DNA from 2 places in the Dyella sp. 01N448 genome. Region 1 is predicted to be linked to the other one. Evidence: riboswitches for the same ligand, from Rfam matches in the RefSeq annotation. Region 1 holds a riboswitch; the other holds the start of a gene.
What was found. Region 1 has a riboswitch for cobalamin ahead of AC1DKY_RS19715 (ribonucleoside-diphosphate reductase subunit alpha). Riboswitches for the same ligand answer to the same signal wherever they lie in the genome.
Positions count from the first base shown of each region.

Region 1 (5,579 bases):
GGCTCGATGCACTCGTAGCAGCCGGCAATCGAAGCGATGGTCGCGGTCGGCGCAATGGCGATCAGCAACGAATTGCGCAAGCCCTTGGCCTTGATCGACTCGCGCAACGCATCCCAGCGTGCCACATCGTTCGGCTGCGCATTGGTCCAGTAGTCGAACTGCAGCTCGCCATTGGCCGCGCGGGTTTCCGCAAAGCCAGGATGCGCGCCGTGCTCCATCGCCAGCTCGTTCGACTGCGACAGCGCGTTGAAGTAGATCTCTTCCGCGATGCGCGTCGAAAGCGCCAGCGCTTCGGCTGAATCGAACGCCAGGCGCAGCTTGAAGAACACGTCCTGCAAGCCCATCACGCCCAGGCCCACCGGACGCCACTTGTTGTTGGCGACCTTGGCGGTGTCGATCGGGTAGAAGTTCAGGTCGATCACGCGATCGAGCTGACGCACAGCCGTACGCACCGTGCCGGCGAGCTTGTCGAAATCGAACTGACCGTCCACCACGTGGCGCGACAGGTTCACCGAGCCCAGGTTGCACACCGCCGTTTCGTCGGCATTGGTGACTTCCAGGATTTCGGTGCACAGGTTCGACAGGTGGATGACGTTTTCCGCCTTCGCCGTCTGGTTGCTGGTGGCGTTGCTGCGATCCTTGAAGGTCATCCAGCCATTGCCGGTCTGCGCCAGCGTGCGCAGCATGCGGGCGTACAGCTCGCGCGCCTTCACCGTCTTCACGGCCAGGCCGGCGGCTTCGGCTTCGCGATAAGCCTTCTCGAAGGTCTCGCCCCAGCTGTCGACGAAGTGCGGCACCACCTTGGGATCGAACAGCGACCAGTCGCCGTCGTTCTCCACGCGGCGCATGAATTCGTCGGGAATCCAGTTGGCCAGGTTGAGGTTGTGCGTACGGCGCGCGTCGTCGCCCGTGTTGTCGCGCAACTCGAGGAATTCCTCGATGTCGCCGTGCCACGGCTCCAGGTACACGCAGGCCGCGCCCTTGCGCTTGCCGCCCTGATTCACCGCGGCGACGGAGGCGTCCAGCGTCTTCAGCCACGGCACCAGGCCGTTGGAATGGCCGTTGGTGCCCTTGATCAGCGAGCCGCGCGAACGCACGCGCGAGTAGGCCAGGCCAATGCCGCCGGCGAACTTGCTGAGCTTGGCCACGTCGCCGTACTTCTCGTAGATGGATTCAAGCGAATCCAGCGGCGAGTCGAGCAGGAAGCACGAGCTGAGCTGCTCATGCGCCGTACCTGCATTGAACAGCGTCGGCGAGCTGGCGATGTATTCCAGCGAGGAGAGCAGGCGATACAACTCCAGCGTCTCGCCGATCTCGTTGCCGCCGAGCGCGCAGGCGATGCGCATGAAGAAATGCTGCGGCGTTTCGATCACCTTGCGCAGCTGCGGATGGCGCAGCAGGTAGCGGTCGTACACTGTGCGCAGGCCGAAGTATTCGAAGCGGCGCGTGGCGAGCGGGTCGATCGCGTCGTTGAGCTTGCGCGCATTGATCTGCACGAAGTCGCGCAGGCGTTCGTTGAGGATGCCCAGTTCCGCGCCGCGCGCGATGGACTGCGAGAAGCTCTGGATTTCCTGGCCGCTCACTTCCTTGTCGATGAAGGCGCCCAGCAGGCGCGCGGCGAGCTGGCCGTATTCGGGTTCTTCGGCGGTGAGCGCAGCGGCCGTGCGGATCGATAGCTGATCCAGCTCCTGCGTGGTGGCGCCGTCATACAGGCCGCCGATGGTCTTGAGCGCCACGCGCATGGGATCGACCCCATGCAGGCCTTCGCTGCTGCGGGTGACGGCGCGGACGATCTTGTTCACGTCCACCACTTCCTGGCGGCCGCTGCGCTTGGTCACGCGCATCTGGCCGGGGTTGTGCGGCGGGGTCAGCGCGAACGGCGCGTCCGTGCGCGGCGCGTCGGCCACGGCGGTGTCGGTGGAAAAAGCAGGGTCGGCACGATCGTCTGCACGTTCGCGCCCGGTGGTATCGATAGGTTGCATCGCGACTTCGCTCCAAGCTTGGTCATCAACCGCCTGCTCCCGCGCGCAGGGCTGAAAAAAGGTGACGTTTCGCGGACGGTCGAGCAGCAGGGCAGCCGCCCCGCGCATCGACGCGCTTCCCCGCGGAAGCCGTCACTACGCACCAGGGCGTTGGGCCCTGATGTGCCGGCAGGTCTTCGGACTCGTGGACGTGGGCGGTGAGGCCCGGCCTAGTTGCCCCCGCTTCCCAGCCGCCGAGGGCCAGTGCGATGGGGGCTTTCGTTTCCACTTACCGCTGCGGGGCAGTCCCGGATTTGCACCGGAGTTCCCTATTAAGCCATTCCGACCGTAGGTCTGAGAGTGGCACCGACGAGGCACAACATATCGGGCTACACCGGGTCGGTCAACCCAACAGATTGTGGATTGACCGTGGATAAGCCCGAAAACTCCAAGATGGGGGCGGAGTTAGGAATTGCTAGGAAATTTTCATAGGGGAGGTCGCTGCGGCGACTCTCGGCCAGTGCAAGTGCCGCCTCTCCCAAAAGCGTCTCAAAGGCGCGTTTCGGCCTGCGTCTCAAGGAGGGCTGCGAATTCACGGGCGAACCGGTGCACGTCGCCCGGCCAGCGGGCCGACACGTAATTGCGATCGCGTACGACGAAGGCGGGCGTGTCGTCCGTGTCGCTGTCGCGTACCAGGCCGGAGGTCTTGCGCTGATGGTCGGTGGCGTCCTGGGGTACGTCGAGGAAATCGTCGGGACTGGCCAACGCACGCGTCACTTCCTGCTGGACGGACATATAACCCGCTGGCTGGCCCGCGCCGTCGGGATAGGTGCGGTAGTAGTCCGGATCCCAGAAGCGCGTGATGCGGGTGAGCGACCACGCGGACTTTTCCAGCGCCCAGGTGAGGGCGGTGGTGCGCCGCCCATGCAGCACGGAGCGACCGTCCGCACCGCGGCTGCGCGCCGCCAGTGCGACGCCATGGCAAATCGCAGCCACCGGTTTGTCTGCGGTGAAGAAGGCAGCCGTCACGCGCTGCAGCTGCTCGCTTTCCAGATACTCGCGAACGCCGCGCGCGCAATGTCCGCCCGGCAGCAGCAAGCCGTCGAAGCGTTCGGCATCGATGGCATCCCAGGCGATCGGGGCGTTGAACGCCACATCCTTCTCAAGCGCCGCGTAATCGCGCCGCGCATCGGCATTGGCGCGCAACAGCAAGCCGAACAAGCGCAGCTTGCGCAAACCGGGCACAAAACCCCAGGGATCCAGCCCTTCCCCACTCAACATGATGGGATCGGCGCTGGCCACCCGGCCATCGGGCGTGGCGAACGTCGCGCGATGTCCCGCTTCGATGAGGACGCGCCAGGGCACCGCGACTTCGCTGGGATCGAAGTCCTGATGCGGAACGGGGATGAGTACGTGGGCCATGCGACGGGCGTCCTTCGATGTGGGCGCATCCTGGCGGATGACGTGATCGACGCATGTTGCGGGTCACCGCACATACAAGGCAAGCTCCGGGCTTGGCCGTTCGGCCCTCTATTTCACCGGGAAATCCATGGGCCATCCGCTGCTGCTCGTCCAACTGCTGGTGATCATCGTGGTGTCGCGGCTTATCGCTGCGCTCGCGAGGCGCATCGGCCAGCCGGCAGTTGTTGGCGAAATGCTGGCAGGTCTCGCGTTGGGCCCGATCGTGTTCGGCGCCATCGCACCGGAGTGGCAGCAGCAGCTGTTTCCCATCGACAGCCTCGGCAACCTGCAGAGCCTCAGCACGCTGGGCCTGGTGTTGTTCATGACGGTGGTGGGTGCGGAGTTGCGCGTGCCGGCCAGTGCGCAGGGTGGTCTGCTGCGACCGGCGGCGTGGATCGGCGGGCTGGCCATCGTGATTCCTGTCGCGCTCGCCTTGCTCGCCGCGCCATGGCTGTATGTGGACTATGCGCCGCCAGGCATCAGTCGACTGGGCTTTACCTTGTTCTTTGCCACCGCGTGTGCGATCACCGCATTGCCCGTGATGGCGCGCATCGTGAAGGAGCGCGGTATCACCGAGTCGCTGCCCGGCCGCCTCGGCATCGCGGCAGCAGCGGTGGCCGACGTGCTGGCCTGGATCATGTTGGCCTTCGTGGTGGCGCTGATCAGCGCACATGGCGACTGGGCGCCGTTCTGGCGCACCATGATCGGCCTGGCCGCCTTGCTCGTGCTGACCTGGTTCGTGCTGCGCCCGTTATGCGCAAAGCTGTTGGCGCGTCACGCGCCGGACGGCAATGCCGACGGCGCGGTGCTGGCCTTCCTGCTGGCCGGCGCCTTCGGTTGCGCAGCCATCACCGAATGGCTGAACCTGCATGCGGTATTCGGTGCGTTCCTGTTCGGCGCCTGCCTGCCGCGCGACGATCGCCTGCTGGAAAACCTGATCGATCGCGTTGAACGCGTCACCATTGCCGCGTTGTTGCCGGTGTTCTTCGTGCTGGCCGGACTGAGCACCAGTTCGAAGCTGCTGACCGGCGGAGCAGGCATCGCCTTGTTGCTCGTGCTCGCTGTTTCGGTGGCCGGCAAATTGATCGGCGGCACAGCTGGCGCACGCCTCTCCGGTCAGAACTGGCGCGACAGCCTTACCATCGGCTCGCTGATGAATGCGCGCGGCATGATGGAGCTCATCGTCATCAAGGTTGGCCTCGATGCGGGCGTGATCAACAGTGCGATGTTCACCATCCTGCTGGTGATGGCGATTGTGACGACGATGATGACGACGCCGATGGTGTCGGCGTTTCATGTCGATGCAGGCGCGCGTTCGGTGGACGAGCCCAGTTCGAGCTGACCGCGCTTAGCGGCGATGCCCAAAGGAACTCCGGCGAGTGGCGTTCCGTGTGTCGATAACTCAGTTGGGCGCTGTCTGTGAAATCAAATGTGTGCCACTTCCCAGCAGATGGATCGAGCCGTCAGGAATGGCATCGGGCGCTTCTGCGACTAGCGCAGAATCCTCAGCCCAGGCGATGTGCTCACGGGGACCCGGCACGTACACGTCCCACTCGCCATACGGCGTCTCCGAGCCGCTGCTCATTATGAAGCCCACGGGTATCCGCGCGTCCCAATAGGGCGCTTGTACCAGGTTGCCCGATGTGGGCAGTTGAAACTTCCAGTATCTCGACGCTTTGATGGCAGCGTGGGCAAGGTCTTCGCGAAATTCGGCCATCCGCGCAGCGCTTGGTACGGAGACGCCGAGATTGACTTGTTCGGCGCTCACATCGGTGACTTTGCCGTCTTGACCGACACGGACGAGGAGATAAACCGTGCCGGAGACGTTGTTGTTGCGAGAAAGCGATGGATAGACGGGCGGCACACGACGTGCCCACGTGATCGTCGCACCTTCCGCCTCGTCCTTGTCGCTGAAATCGGCGCTGGCAACGCGTAACGTCATGTGGCGATCGTCGGCGTTGGTAGCGACGATGCGCAGCGACATTCTTTCCTGAAACGGTGCCGTATGGGCCTCGCCGAGCTCGAATTTCCAGGTCGGCGCGACGCGCTTTATGAGATCCAGGACAGCAGGCGGCAGCTTTTCTGCCTTGTACAGCGCGTAGCTGCCAACCTTTCCGTCAGGAAGAACTTCGACGGTTCCACTCAACAGCATGCTGG
Region 1 is NZ_JBFTQX010000020.1:2,342-7,920, forward strand. It holds gene AC1DKY_RS19715 (ribonucleoside-diphosphate reductase subunit alpha) at 1-1,982, opposite strand, end outside; cobalamin riboswitch at 2,133-2,347, opposite strand; gene AC1DKY_RS19720 (type 1 glutamine amidotransferase domain-containing protein) at 2,511-3,383, opposite strand; gene AC1DKY_RS19725 (cation:proton antiporter) at 3,511-4,764, shown strand; gene AC1DKY_RS19730 (energy transducer TonB) at 4,825-5,579, opposite strand, start outside.

Region 2 (5,579 bases), on a different contig from region 1:
TGCATCGTCGCCTGACCGCGCAGCAGGCCCGCCATCGGAAACGCCGCGCCATCGGTGCCCGCCAGGGAATCCAGCGCGTAAAGCATGCCGCCGCATTCGGCCAGCAGCGGGCGACCGGCATTCACATGATCGTGCAAGGCGCTGCGCAACGTGTCGCTATCGGATAGCGCATGCAAGTGCAGTTCGGGATAGCCGCCAGGCAGCCATACCGCATCGCATTCGGGCAGCGCGTCACCGGCCAGCGGCGAGAAGTAGCGCAAGTCGGCGCCCGCTTCGCGCAGCAGATCGAGATTGGCCGGATAGAGAAAACAGAACGCCGCGTCGCGGGCAATCGCGATGCGGCAACCCTGCAATTGCTTGGGCACCGGCGCGTGTGACGCTGCGGGAAACGTCACCGGCGGCGGAAGTTCGGCATTGGCATGGGTGCCCCATGCGTCGGCCAGTGCATCCAGGCGCGCGTCGATATCGCCCAGCTCGCCAGCGGCCACCAGACCCAGATGCCGCTCGGGCAGGGCCAGCGCCGCATCGCGCGGCAAGGCACCCAACCACTGCAGAGGGGACGGCACACTGCCGGCAAGCAGCTGCGCGTGATACGCACTGCCCACGCGATTGGCGGCGACACCATGCACGCGCAGGCCGTCGCGATAACTCGCCAGTCCCAGCGCCAGGGCACCAAAGGTCTGCGCCATCGCCGAACCGTCGATCACGGCCAACACCGGCAAACCGAAACGCTGGGCGAGGTCCGCACTCGACTGGCCGCCGTCGAACAAGCCCATCACGCCTTCGACCAGGATGAGATCCGCCTCGCCAGCCGCTTCATGCAAGCGCGCGCGTACGTCGTCCTCGCCGTTCATCCAAAGATCGAGCTGGTAGACCGGCGCGCCACTGGCGCGCTCCAGCACCATGGGGTCGAGAAAATCCGGACCCGTCTTGAAGACGCGCACGCGCCTGCCCTGCCGGGCATGCCAGCGCGCCAGCGCCGCCGTCACCGAAGTCTTGCCCTGCCCCGACGCAGGCGCCGATACCAGCAAGGCAGGACAGGAGGCGATCTGGTCAGTCATCGGTGAACTCCGTCGTTGGTGCCGCTTGCCACGCCGAACCGTCGCGTCAGAGCTCGATGCCCTGCTGCGCCTTGATGCCTGCCTGGAAGGCGTGCTTCACCAGGCGCATTTCCGTCACCGTATCGGCCAGTTCCACCAGGCCATCCGGCGCGCCGCGCCCGGTGATCACCACGTGCTGGCGTGGCGGGCGCGCCTTCAGCGCGGCGCACACGATGTCCAGGTCGATATAGCCCTTGACCAGGGCGATATTGAGTTCGTCCAGCAGTACGAAGTCGAGCGACTCATCCACCAGCATATTGGCCGCCACCTGCCAGGCCGCTTGCGCCGCCTGGATATCGCGCGCCTTGTCCTGCGTCTCCCACGTATAGCCTTCGCCCATCACGTGGTAATCGAGCTCATCGGGAAAGCGGCGGAAGAACGCTTCCTCGCCGGTGGAGAAACTGCCCTTGATGAACTGCACCACGCCGCAGCGAAAACCATGGCCGAGCGAACGCGCCAGCATGCCGAAGCCCGAGGAGCTCTTGCCCTTGCCGTTACCGGTATTCACCACCAGCACGCCGCGCTCGATGGTGGCGCGGGCGATCTTGCGATCGACCAGCTCCTTCTTGCGCTGCATGCGCTCGCGGTGGCGTTCTTCGGCATTCGGCGTTTCGGGCGTGTCGCTCATGCTCAGGCTCCCTTCTGGTGTGCCGTAGAAGACGATGCCGCGCGCACGATCACAGCATGCAGCACCAGGGCTGCCGCGACGTAGCCCAGGGTGGTGCGCACGAACAGCGGCCCCCACTGCCACAGGCGCGCCAGGTATTCGCTCATGTGCGGCTGCGCATAACGGCCGCCCAGCCAATAGAACGAGCCATTGGAGATGGCGAACGAAGCCACGGCCGCCAACACGGCCACGCCGAATGCTCCGAGCAGCGACAACGCGCCCTGATTCACGCGCGGCGCATACCAGCGTCCGGCGTACCAGAGCACTGCGTAAGCCAAGGGCAAAAACGAGTACGCCAGCGTCACGCAGAAGGCGCTCACGCCCGCGTAGCTGATTGAAATCCAGTCCAGCGCCACCGCAAGCAGCACCATCACCACGAAGGTCCAATGGCGGCGCAGATAGAGACCACCAAGAAAGAACAACGCCATCGAAGCATCAGGCAGATGCAGCGTGTCGCCGAAATGCTTGAAGCGGGTAGCGATCATCACCGCGACCAGTACCAGCCACAGCGCGTTGAAACGGGAACCGGAAAGAGCTTTCACGAAACGACTCCTGGTCGAATGCATGGAAAAACGCCGGGGCCTTCGCGGGCCCCGGCGTCATGGATTACTGCGCGGGCTGATAACGCAGGGTCAACATGTAGTTGCGACCTGGCTGGTTGAAGTACCAGGCGGTTTCATAGTCCTTGCCGAAGGCGTTGTTCAATGCCAGCTGCAGCTTGAAATCGCGCGAGATGGCATAGGCTACGCGCAGGTTGGTGATGGCGTAGCCGCCCAGCGGATGCTGGTTGGCCAGATCATCGTAGCGACGGCCCGAGACGAACCACGTGCCACCCACGCTGAAGTCGCCGAAGCTGCGGTCCAGATCGATATTGCCGGTCTGGCGCGCACGGCGCGGCAGCAGGTTGCCTTCGTACGCGGTCGACTCGTCGCGCGGATCCAGCCAGGTGGCCGTGCCCGTCACCAGCCAGCCCAGCACGTGCCCGCTCACCACGCCTTCCGCACCACGGATGCGCGCCTGGTCCACATTGCCCGGCGCCTGGGTGGCGGCGTCGTAGGTGATCAGGTCGGTCACGTTGTTGCGGAACGCGTTCAACGACCAGTAGCCCCAGTCGTAGCTGCCGCGCAGGCCGAGTTCGAAGTTCCTCGAACGTTCCGGCTTGAGATTCGGGTCGCCGTAGAACGGGTAGTACAAATCGTTGAAGGTCGGCGCCTTGAACGCGGTGCCATAGCTCGCGGTGAGGCGCAGGGTTTGGGTGAAGTCCCAGCCCCACAACAGGCTGCCGGTGTTCTTGCTGCCGAACTGGCTGTTGTCGTCGTGACGCACGCTGGCCTGCACCGACTGGCTGCCGAAGGTCTGCTGCCACTGCACGAAGCCGCCGCGGTCGATGCGGCTGTTCACCGGCTCGCCCGTAAATGCATTCATGTAACCGGCCGTGCTGTCCACGTGATCGCGCTGCCAGTCGAAGCCGGTCGTCAGCAGGCCGCCCCAGAAGCCGATATCCGCCTGGAACGAACCCAGGTCGCGATGCGTGTCGAAACGATCGACGTACACACCCTGGTAGAAGTCCTTGCTGAAATCGCCGCTGGTGCCGAGGCTGAGCGTGAGCTTCACATTGGACGCCGGACGATAGTGCACGCTGCCGCCCACCACTTGCGTGGCGCTCTTGTCGGAGTCGGTGTACGTGCCGTCGTAGTAGTTGTGGCCTTCGCTGCGGAACAGGCGCACATCGGCGTCCCACTGTTCGTCGAACTTGTAGCCGCCTTGCAGGGTCAGCGCATTGTTGCGGTAGCCATCCTTGTCCGGCTGATCGGCAAAGCAGGCCGCGCCCACTTCGGCGGCACCCACGCGGCAGGAATTGATGCCATGCGTCTGATCGTGAGAGGCCTCCAGCGAGTACCAGCCGTCGCCGCTCTTGCCGGCAAAACCGGCCGAGCCATTCAGATGGCTATAGCTGCCGACGCCCAGGCTGAAGGACGGCACGAAGGCGCCTTCCGGACGACGCGTGAAGATCTGGATCACGCCGCCGATCGCTTCGGAGCCGTACAGGCTGGAGAACGGGCCGCGCACGATTTCGATGCGCTCGATCTGGTCGACCGGAATATCCTGCAACGCCGCCGTGCCCAGCGTGGCCGAGCCGATCTTGACGCCGTCGATCATCACCAGCACGTGGTCGGCTTCGGTGCCACGCAGGAAGGCGCTGGTCGCCTTGCCAGGACCGCCATTGTTGGCAATCTGCATGCCCGGCGTGCCGCGCAGCAGGTCCGCCAGCGAAGACGGCTGCAGGCGTTCGATATCGGCGCGGTCGATCACCGTCACCGCGGACAGCGTCTGGTTCTGCGTCTGCTCGGTACGCGTGGCGGTCACCACCACGCCGTCGAGGTTGGTCGTGTCGTCGGCGAACGCCGGGAAGACGATGGTCGAAAGTGCCGTCGCCAGTGCGGCGCGACGGATCATGGAAAGTCGGGTAGTCAAAGTACTGCTCCTCAACCGCGCCTGCCCGCGCGGAACGCATGGGAAATAGACAGGCAGGAGGAGCGTGGCGGCCGTGCGCATGCACGACATCCATGACACGGCCCACCGCCTGTCTGGTCGTACCTCAAGGCCGGTCTCCGGGCTCGCGGGCGAAGACGCAATGTCTTCCGGAACGACGCCTTCCCATGCGCTTGGCACAGTGGCTCGATGTCGCTCCGTCGATCCCCATCTGGATCGCGCCTGCCTACCGTTGCGGGGGCAGCTCCGGAATAGGCGCATCAGCGCCGCACCGGATTCCCGTTTCAACTCCCAACCGACTGGCTGGGGGTCACCTCAGGTGGGCGCATGGTAGCAGAGAAAAGGACGGCCCTTTTGGACGGCGTGGCCGCACAAGAGTGGCAGCAGGACTGCATGCGGTCCTAGGTAAGATCGAGAAGATCGATCTTGCATCGCGACAAACGTGTCCAATGGCCTCACGAGGCACATGGAAGTGCCGAGCAGACATGAGAGGAGCGTCATATGACACTGGAGCCGCTTGAGCTACCCAAGGTTGCTCATCCCAAAATAGGACTCACCAGGCAGGTTCTTGTCTGCGTCGTGATGTCGACGCTGGCGCTTGCCCTTTTGTACATGCGACGTAGCTCGATCTGGACCATCTTCACTGCCGGGCAATCGATGGCACTTCAAGTTGGTTTCGGTCTTGCGATAGGTGCTTCCTCGGCGTCGATGGCGTGGATTGCTTACAGTCTGCAAAGGTCCAATAGCTCTACCAAATCCGTTGTGACCAGTTACAGCCGCCTCGACCTGGGCGGTTGGAATCCAATCTTGCTGAGTTTTGCTGCAGGAATTGGCGAGGAACTGCTATTTCGCGCCGCACTCCAGCCAGTGCTCGGAATGGTCCTCACCTCACTGATATTTGTGGCGGCACATGTGCGTGCGTACCAGATGAAGGCACTCACGCGGACGACATTGACCCAGGCGATCAGCTTGTTTGCCAGCAGTATCTTCCTTGGCGTCATCTTTCAGTACATCGGGCTGATCGCCGCCATATTGGTCCACATATTGATCGATATTGCAGGGCTTTACAGCGTGCGGTATGCGGTAGCCCAAGCTTCGGGGTCCGCTGGCTGATTCAACGGGATGGAGTTCATTCCGTTTTGCCGGCTTTCGATTGCTGCGCTTCCGCGATCGGGTCGCCTACGCGGCGGGCGTTTCGAACGGCTGCCGCCGCTCGAGTCACTTTTCTCTTGCTGGCCCAAGAGAAAAGTAACCCAAAGAGAATGGCCTGATAACGCCCGCAGCATCGTGCTGGGATAAGCCCGAACGCTCGAGGCGCG
Region 2 is NZ_JBFTQX010000008.1:156-5,734, reverse strand. It holds gene AC1DKY_RS14740 (cobyrinic acid a,c-diamide synthase CobB) at 1-1,061, opposite strand, end outside; gene cobO (cob(I)yrinic acid a,c-diamide adenosyltransferase) at 1,108-1,728, opposite strand; gene AC1DKY_RS14730 (hypothetical protein) at 1,731-2,309, opposite strand; gene btuB (TonB-dependent vitamin B12 receptor) at 2,374-4,323, opposite strand; cobalamin riboswitch at 4,354-4,593, opposite strand; gene AC1DKY_RS14720 (CPBP family intramembrane glutamic endopeptidase) at 4,762-5,373, shown strand.
Region 2: another riboswitch for cobalamin. It lies ahead of btuB (TonB-dependent vitamin B12 receptor); the one in region 1 lies ahead of AC1DKY_RS19715 (ribonucleoside-diphosphate reductase subunit alpha).